Linked DNA regions of Prochlorococcus marinus XMU1405. The protein of the gene in region 1 binds, or shares a complex with, the protein of each later gene. Links are inferred from orthologs where the notes say so. Each region holds a gene or a part of one and is shown in the gene's direction. Other genes may lie near its edges. The genes, in order: nuoH and HA148_RS01545.

Evidence for each region.
Region 2: the proteins of nuoH (region 1) and HA148_RS01545 are in contact, whole or in part, in a cryo-EM structure (PDB 6KHJ), measured with the Thermosynechococcus vestitus proteins. The link is inferred for Prochlorococcus marinus XMU1405 from one-to-one orthologs. Residues at the interface, in WP_126985484.1 of Thermosynechococcus vestitus: Gln8, Lys26, Trp29, Leu30, Pro33, Met34, Met37, Leu38, Leu83, Ile84, Phe85, Lys86, Glu87, Asp88, Val89, Leu90, Pro91, Ala92, Thr100, Ala104, Val107, Ile108, Phe111, Leu112, Tyr114, Ile115, Ile125, Ser126, Leu128, Phe133; in WP_126986108.1 of Thermosynechococcus vestitus: Gly6, Tyr7, Glu8, Tyr9, Phe10, Gly12, Phe13, Leu14, Ile16, Cys17, Ser18, Pro21, Ala24, Leu25, Ala27, Ser28, Leu31, Arg32, Pro33, Ser35, Arg40, Leu41, Thr42, Thr43, Tyr44, Glu45, Ile51, Gly53, Ala54, Trp55.

Annotation. Positions count from the first base shown.
Region 1 is NZ_JAAORF010000001.1:157,008-160,285, reverse strand. What follows is about bases 153-3,098. They hold nuoH (NADH-quinone oxidoreductase subunit NuoH), read left to right. Parts: upstream 153-1,039; coding sequence 1,040-2,158; downstream 2,159-3,098. Other genes in these bases: HA148_RS00850 (NADH-quinone oxidoreductase subunit J), read left to right, coding at 2,867-3,098; ndhI (NAD(P)H-quinone oxidoreductase subunit I), read left to right, coding at 2,227-2,853; HA148_RS00865 (citrate synthase), read left to right, coding at 153-963. Outside these bases: more of HA148_RS00865, read left to right, coding at 1-152; more of HA148_RS00850, read left to right, coding at 3,099-3,278. UniProt on the Escherichia coli protein: NDH-1 shuttles electrons from NADH, via FMN and iron-sulfur (Fe-S) centers, to quinones in the respiratory chain. The immediate electron acceptor for the enzyme in this species is believed to be ubiquinone.
Region 2 is NZ_JAAORF010000001.1:283,700-286,986, reverse strand. The notes cover bases 333-3,287. They hold HA148_RS01545 (NAD(P)H-quinone oxidoreductase subunit 3), read left to right. Parts: upstream 333-1,606; coding sequence 1,607-1,969; downstream 1,970-3,287. Other genes in these bases: HA148_RS01530 (gluconeogenesis factor YvcK family protein), read right to left, coding at 3,229-3,287; HA148_RS01535 (NAD(P)H-quinone oxidoreductase subunit J), read left to right, coding at 2,702-3,232; HA148_RS01540 (NADH dehydrogenase subunit K), read left to right, coding at 1,974-2,702; HA148_RS01550 (rubredoxin), read right to left, coding at 1,101-1,529; HA148_RS01555 (photosynthesis system II assembly factor Ycf48), read right to left, coding at 333-1,091. In the rest of the region: more of HA148_RS01555, read right to left, coding at 75-332. UniProt on the Escherichia coli protein: NDH-1 shuttles electrons from NADH, via FMN and iron-sulfur (Fe-S) centers, to quinones in the respiratory chain. The immediate electron acceptor for the enzyme in this species is believed to be ubiquinone.

The DNA of each region.
Region 1 (3,278 bases):
ACAGCTATTCAACTAAGAGATTTTGAACAAGAAGTTCAAATGCATAGAAGGTTAAGTTTTAGAGTCAGAGATATGATGAAATGTTTCCCTGCGACAGGTCATCCTATGGACGCTCTTCAATCTAGTGCGGCTTCTTTAGGGCTCTTCTATTCACGTAGAGCGATAGATGATCCTAATTACATTTACAACGCAGTAATAAGACTAATAGCAAAAATACCTACTATGATTGCCGCGTTCCAACTTATAAGAAAAGGACAAGATCCTATTCAACCTAGAGATGATTTAACTTACTCATCAAATTTTCTTTACATGCTGACTGAAAAAGAACAAGATCCTATAGCTGCAAAAGTTTTTGATAGGTGTTTAATTCTACATGCCGAACATAGTTTAAACGCCAGTACATTTAGCGCTAGAGTTACTGCAAGCACTCTTACGGACCCATATGCTGTCATCGCCTCTGCAGTAGGAACCCTTGCTGGCCCATTGCACGGAGGAGCAAATGAGGATGTGATTGCAATGTTAGAAGAGATTAAAACCTCAGAAAATGCTGGGTCTTTTTTAGATAACGCAATAAGAAATAAAAGTAAGATAATGGGCTTCGGCCACAGAGAATATAAAGTCAAAGATCCAAGAGCAATAATTCTTCAAAAACTGGCAGAAGAGCTTTTCATTAGATTTGGAGCAGATGAAATGTATGAAGTCGCTAAATCATTAGAAGCAGAGGCAATTCCAAGACTTGGACCTAAGGGTATATTCCCTAACGTGGACTTTTATTCTGGTCTTGTTTATAGAAAACTTGGTATTCCTCGTGATTTATTTACTCCAATTTTTGCCATATCTAGAGTGGCTGGTTGGCTAGCTCATTGGCGAGAACAACTTGGAGCAAATAGAATTTTTAGACCATCTCAAATCTATACAGGAGCAGCACCAAGAGATTGGATCAGCCTAGAAAATAGAGAATAATATTTGCAGCTTTTCATAAAAAAACACACATATTGATTGTGAAGAGTTAATCTATTAGATAAATAGCATTAAAATTTTGGAATACGGATTAGATCTCGAATATAGTTTTAATGAATTCTTAAAAGGTTTTGGCCTTCCCAGCGAAATTGCTCATGTAATTTGGCTCCCTCTACCTATGCTTTTAGTTTTGGTAGCAGCAGTTGTTGGCGTTTTGGTAACAGTTTGGCTTGAAAGAAAAATATCTGCTGCTGCTCAACAAAGAATAGGACCCGAATATGCAGGAGCTCTTGGGGTCCTCCAACCAATTGCAGATGGTCTTAAGTTACTTGTCAAAGAAGATATTATTCCTGCTAAAGCGGATGGAATACTCTTTACTGCAGGACCTATATTAGTTCTTGTTCCAGTCATCCTGTCTTGGTTAATTGTTCCTTTTGGACAAAATCTTTTAATAAGTAATGTTGGTATTGGAATTTTCCTATGGATAGCTTTAAGCAGTATTCAGCCAATTGGACTTCTTATGAGCGGATACGCATCAAATAATAAATATTCTTTATTAGGAGGTTTAAGAGCAGCAGCTCAATCGATAAGTTATGAAATTCCTTTAGCTTTATCTGTACTTGCTATCGTACTAATGACAAATTCACTAAGTACTATTGACATTGTTAACCAACAAAGTGGTGCTGGGATCCTAAGTTGGAATATATGGAGACAACCAGTTGGTTTTATAGTCTTTTGGATTTGTGCTCTTGCAGAATGTGAGAGACTTCCATTTGACTTGCCTGAAGCTGAAGAAGAATTAGTTGCAGGATATCAAACTGAATATGCAGGTATGAAATTCGCATTGTTCTACCTTGGTAGTTACATTAATTTAATCCTTTCAGCTTTATTGGTATCAATACTCTATTTGGGAGGATGGGGTTTTCCTATCCCAGTTGAATTAATAGCTAAGTTTTTAAACTTGCCCATTAATGCACCATTCATACAAGTTTTCACTGCATCAATAGGAATTGTAATGACTGTATTAAAAGCATATCTTTTAGTTTTCATTGCAATATTACTGCGTTGGACAACTCCTAGAGTAAGAATAGATCAACTATTAGATCTAGGATGGAAGTTTCTTCTTCCAATTTCTCTTGCTAATCTTTTGATAACTGCAGGATTAAAACTTGCTTTTCCACAATTCTTTGGTGGTTAAACTTAAGTAAAAATACTTAAATTTAAAATTAATCCACTAAAATAAAATAACTAAGTAAATTCTTCAAAATGAAAAATTTTCTTCAACAAATAAATAGCTATATCAAAGAAGCATTTAATGCAGGCAAATACTTATATAGTGGCCTATCAGTAACTTTTGATCATCTTCGAAGAAGACCTGTTACTGTCCAGTATCCATATGAAAAATTAATACCTTCTGAAAGATATAGAGGAAGAATACATTATGAATTCGATAAATGTATTGCTTGTGAAGTTTGCGTGAGAGTATGCCCCATAAATCTACCAGTAGTTGATTGGGTGATGAACAAAGAAACAAAAAAAAAGGAACTTAGAAATTATTCTATAGACTTTGGAGTTTGTATATTTTGCGGAAATTGTGTTGAATATTGCCCAACTAATTGTCTATCAATGACCGAAGAATATGAATTAGCTACTTTTGACAGACACAACCTAAATTTTGATAATGTAGCACTCGGTAGACTTCCCACAAACGTCACGACAGATCCTTCAGTTAAACCTCTAAGAGAACTCGCCTATCTACCTAAAGGTGTCATGGACCCTCATGAAATCTCAGCTTCAGATACTAGAGTTGGTAAATTACCTGAAGAAGTCTATGATTGGATGAGATCAGAATCCAATGAAAATAAAGATAAAGTTTCTAATTCAAACAATTAATTTCAATTAATTTATGTCTATTGCAATAACAACTCAAATTATTTGTTTTACAGTTTTATCTTTAGTTATCCTTATTGGTGCACTTGGGGTTGTCTTGCTAGAAAGTATTGTTTATTCTGCATTTCTTCTAGGAGGGGTTTTCATGAGTGTAGCAGGATTATATCTTCTTTTAAATGCAAGTTTTGTTGCTGCAGCACAAGTTTTAGTTTATGTGGGTGCAGTTAATGTATTAATAATTTTTGCAATTATGCTAGTAAATAAAAAAGAAGATTTAAAGCCCATCAATGACATTAAATCTAGAAGAATCATATCAACATCAATATGTTTAACCCTACTAAGCCTTTTAATAAGAGTTGACTTGACCAATGTATGGAGCCTATCAAATCCTCAAAACTCTATAGGAGAAGAATCAACTATCAGAATTG
Region 2 (3,287 bases), 130 kb from region 1 along the record:
AGGTTGGTTACAGACAGTTGCTAAATCTTTCAAAAATTAATTTTTTTTTTATTATTAACTCAAGTTATTTAAGATTAGCTATTCCATTTAAGGATATAACCACGCTCGCCAAGTACAAATCCCTTTTGACTATCTAAAGCCTCCTTATCAAGAAAAACTATTTTAATGTAATTTGTGGGTAATTCAGAAGCAATGGGGTCTTTAATCCAAGTTTTACCTTGATCTTTACTTACTATTAAGGTTCCATTACCTCCACCAGCCCAAATATCACCATTTGGATCCCATCCCATGTCTAGATAATTGTATCCATTAAGAATTGGTATGATAGGCTTTGACCAATTTTCTAGATCATTAGTATCTTCATTAAATCTAATTTCTGCTCCTCTAGAAAGCATCCATAAACTTCCTTCTGGATTAAAACCAATGCTTTGAACTCTTTTGCTACTAGCTCTTTGATGAGCTATCCATGAATCACTATCTTTTTCCAAAGTAGAAAAGAAATTACCTAGACTACTTACACTGACATAATCTCCCTTATTAGTTCTTCTTAAATCTCTTACACCACCAGAACCAGATGCATCTACAACTTTTGCATTCCATGATTCACCACCATCTGAGGTTTCGTAGATAGCACCTGCAGTGGTAGCCAATTCTGCAACATCATTATCGACAGTTGTTATTAGAAATGGTTGGCCTGGTAATTTGTTACCTAGAGATAAACGTGTCCAATTCTTTCCTGCATCAAGTGTATGCATAACTAATGAAGGCTGACCTATTAACCATCCCTCTTCACCTTTAAAATCAATATCTAGGAGACGAAAGTTCTCTTCACTTGGTAAATCTAAATTTCTTTTTTCCCAATTTTCTCCTCCATCATTAGATTCCATAATAAGCCTGTTAGAGCCTACTAAAAATCCATTTCTATCATCTATAAAATCAACATCTAATGCATTAGCCTGGTCTTCAAACTTAATTGTTTTCCAAGGGCTGCTATCACTCATCTTTACTCCTGTAGATGAACAACTGCTCAATACAAAACAAAGAAGAACTGATAAAAGAAGATTGGGAATACTAGTAAAAATTTTTTTCATCTGTATATATTAATGCAAAGAGTACAAAGAAAGGAATATAGCAGCAGCAAAAGCCAGGCCTCCAAAAATCAATATGTTTTTTTGTCCAGGAGGTAAACTATTAAAACCAAACCCATAAACTAAATTTTCTTCAAAACCACTAGGTTTAGATTTGGGACCTATATCCTTGTAAAAATTTTTACCTGCTCGACAAACAGGGCAAGCGAAAGTATTCCCATCCAAATCTGAAAAAGGAGTATTTTTAGGTATGTTTAATTTTTTATTTCCTTCAGACGGATCATAAATGTATCCACAGCTTCTACATTCGAATCTATTTTGTTCTAAATTAAAGACAGGTTGTTCAACTTTTACTCCTGAGATATTTTCAGAAGGTTTTATCTTCTCAAGGTCTTCAACTATTTTGTTTTCCTCAGAGGCTGGTTGAATGTTTTCACTCACGGTTTATTATTGTTCTTTAAGAACTTTAAAAGATTTTGCTTCATTAAGCGACTTTTATTCAAAATTAATTTTTTAAGATGTTTGTATTAACTGGCTATGAATATTTTTTAGGTTTCCTTCTAATTGCCGCAGCAGTTCCAATTCTAGCTCTAATTACTAACCTCATCGTTGCCCCAAAAGGTAGAACAGGGGAAAGAAAGCTTACATACGAATCAGGAATGGAGCCTATAGGGGGAGCATGGATTCAATTTAATATTCGTTATTACATGTTTGCCTTAGTTTTCGTTATATTTGATGTTGAGACAGTATTCCTTTATCCTTGGGCTGTTGCTTTCAATAGATTAGGATTATTAGCCTTTATTGAGGCTTTAATTTTCATCGCAATACTTGTTATCGCTTTAGCATACGCATGGAGAAAAGGTGCTTTAGAATGGAGCTAAAAAAGTGAATCCACAATTATCCCCAAAAGCAATAAGAGAAATTCGAGAAGGAACTTGCAATCCTCTTGGTGCACCCCAAGTTACTACAGATTTAAGCGAAAATATTATATTAACAAGTTTAGACGATCTTCATAATTGGGCTAGATTAAGCAGTTTGTGGCCTCTCTTATACGGTACAGCTTGTTGTTTTATAGAATTTGCTGCCTTAATCGGATCTAGATTTGATTTTGATAGATTTGGTTTAGTACCTAGAAGCTCGCCAAGGCAAGCAGATCTGCTAATAGTTGCAGGAACAGTAACGATGAAGATGGCTCCAGCACTAGTAAGACTTTATGAACAAATGCCTGAACCTAAATATGTGATTGCGATGGGTGCCTGTACAATTACAGGAGGAATGTTCAGCGCTGATTCAACCACTGCTGTAAGAGGAGTTGATAAATTGATACCAGTAGATTTATACCTTCCTGGATGTCCACCAAGACCAGAAGCAATCTTTGATGCTGTTATTAAATTAAGAAAAAAAGTTGGTAATGAATCAATTTCAGAGAGGACAAAAACAGAACAAAATCACAGATATATGACATCTGATCACAAAATGAATCTTGTTTTCTCTGAAAATACTGGGGAATACCTCAACAAAACCTCAGCCAACGTTATTCCTTCCTCTAAAAAAGAAAAAATAACTGAATTGCCTGAAAATACCGAAAAAGCTGAAATTATTACCGAAGATTAATGGAAAAAGAAGATTTAGCCAAATCCTCAGATAATTCAATAGAAAAAGAAGGGGTTATAAGTCAATATTTATCTCAAGAAGGAATTCCAAATCAATCTTTATCTGATGATCACATAGGAATTGAAAACATTTCTGTGGAACCTAACAAATTATATGAAGCAGTTTCAGCTTTAAAAAATTACGGATTCAACTATCTCCAATGTCAAGGAGGATACGATGAGGGGCCTGGTAAAAATCTTGTAAGTTTCTACCATTTTATAACTGTTAATGATTTACAAAAAATCGAAAAAATTAATGAAGTCAGATTAAAAGTTTTCTTAAAAAGAGATTCTGATTTATCAATCCCTAGTTTATATAACATTTTTAAAGGAAGTGATTGGCAAGAAAGAGAAACTTTTGATATGTATGGAATAAATTTTATTGATCATCCAAATCCTAAAAGACTATTAATGCCTGAAGATTGGAGAGGATGGCCATTACGAAAAGATTATATTCAGCCAGATTTCTATGAACTTCAAGATGCGTATTAGTTTAATTTTTTTAATTTGCGGTATAAAAACATAACTGCTCTTGCGAGTCTCCTTT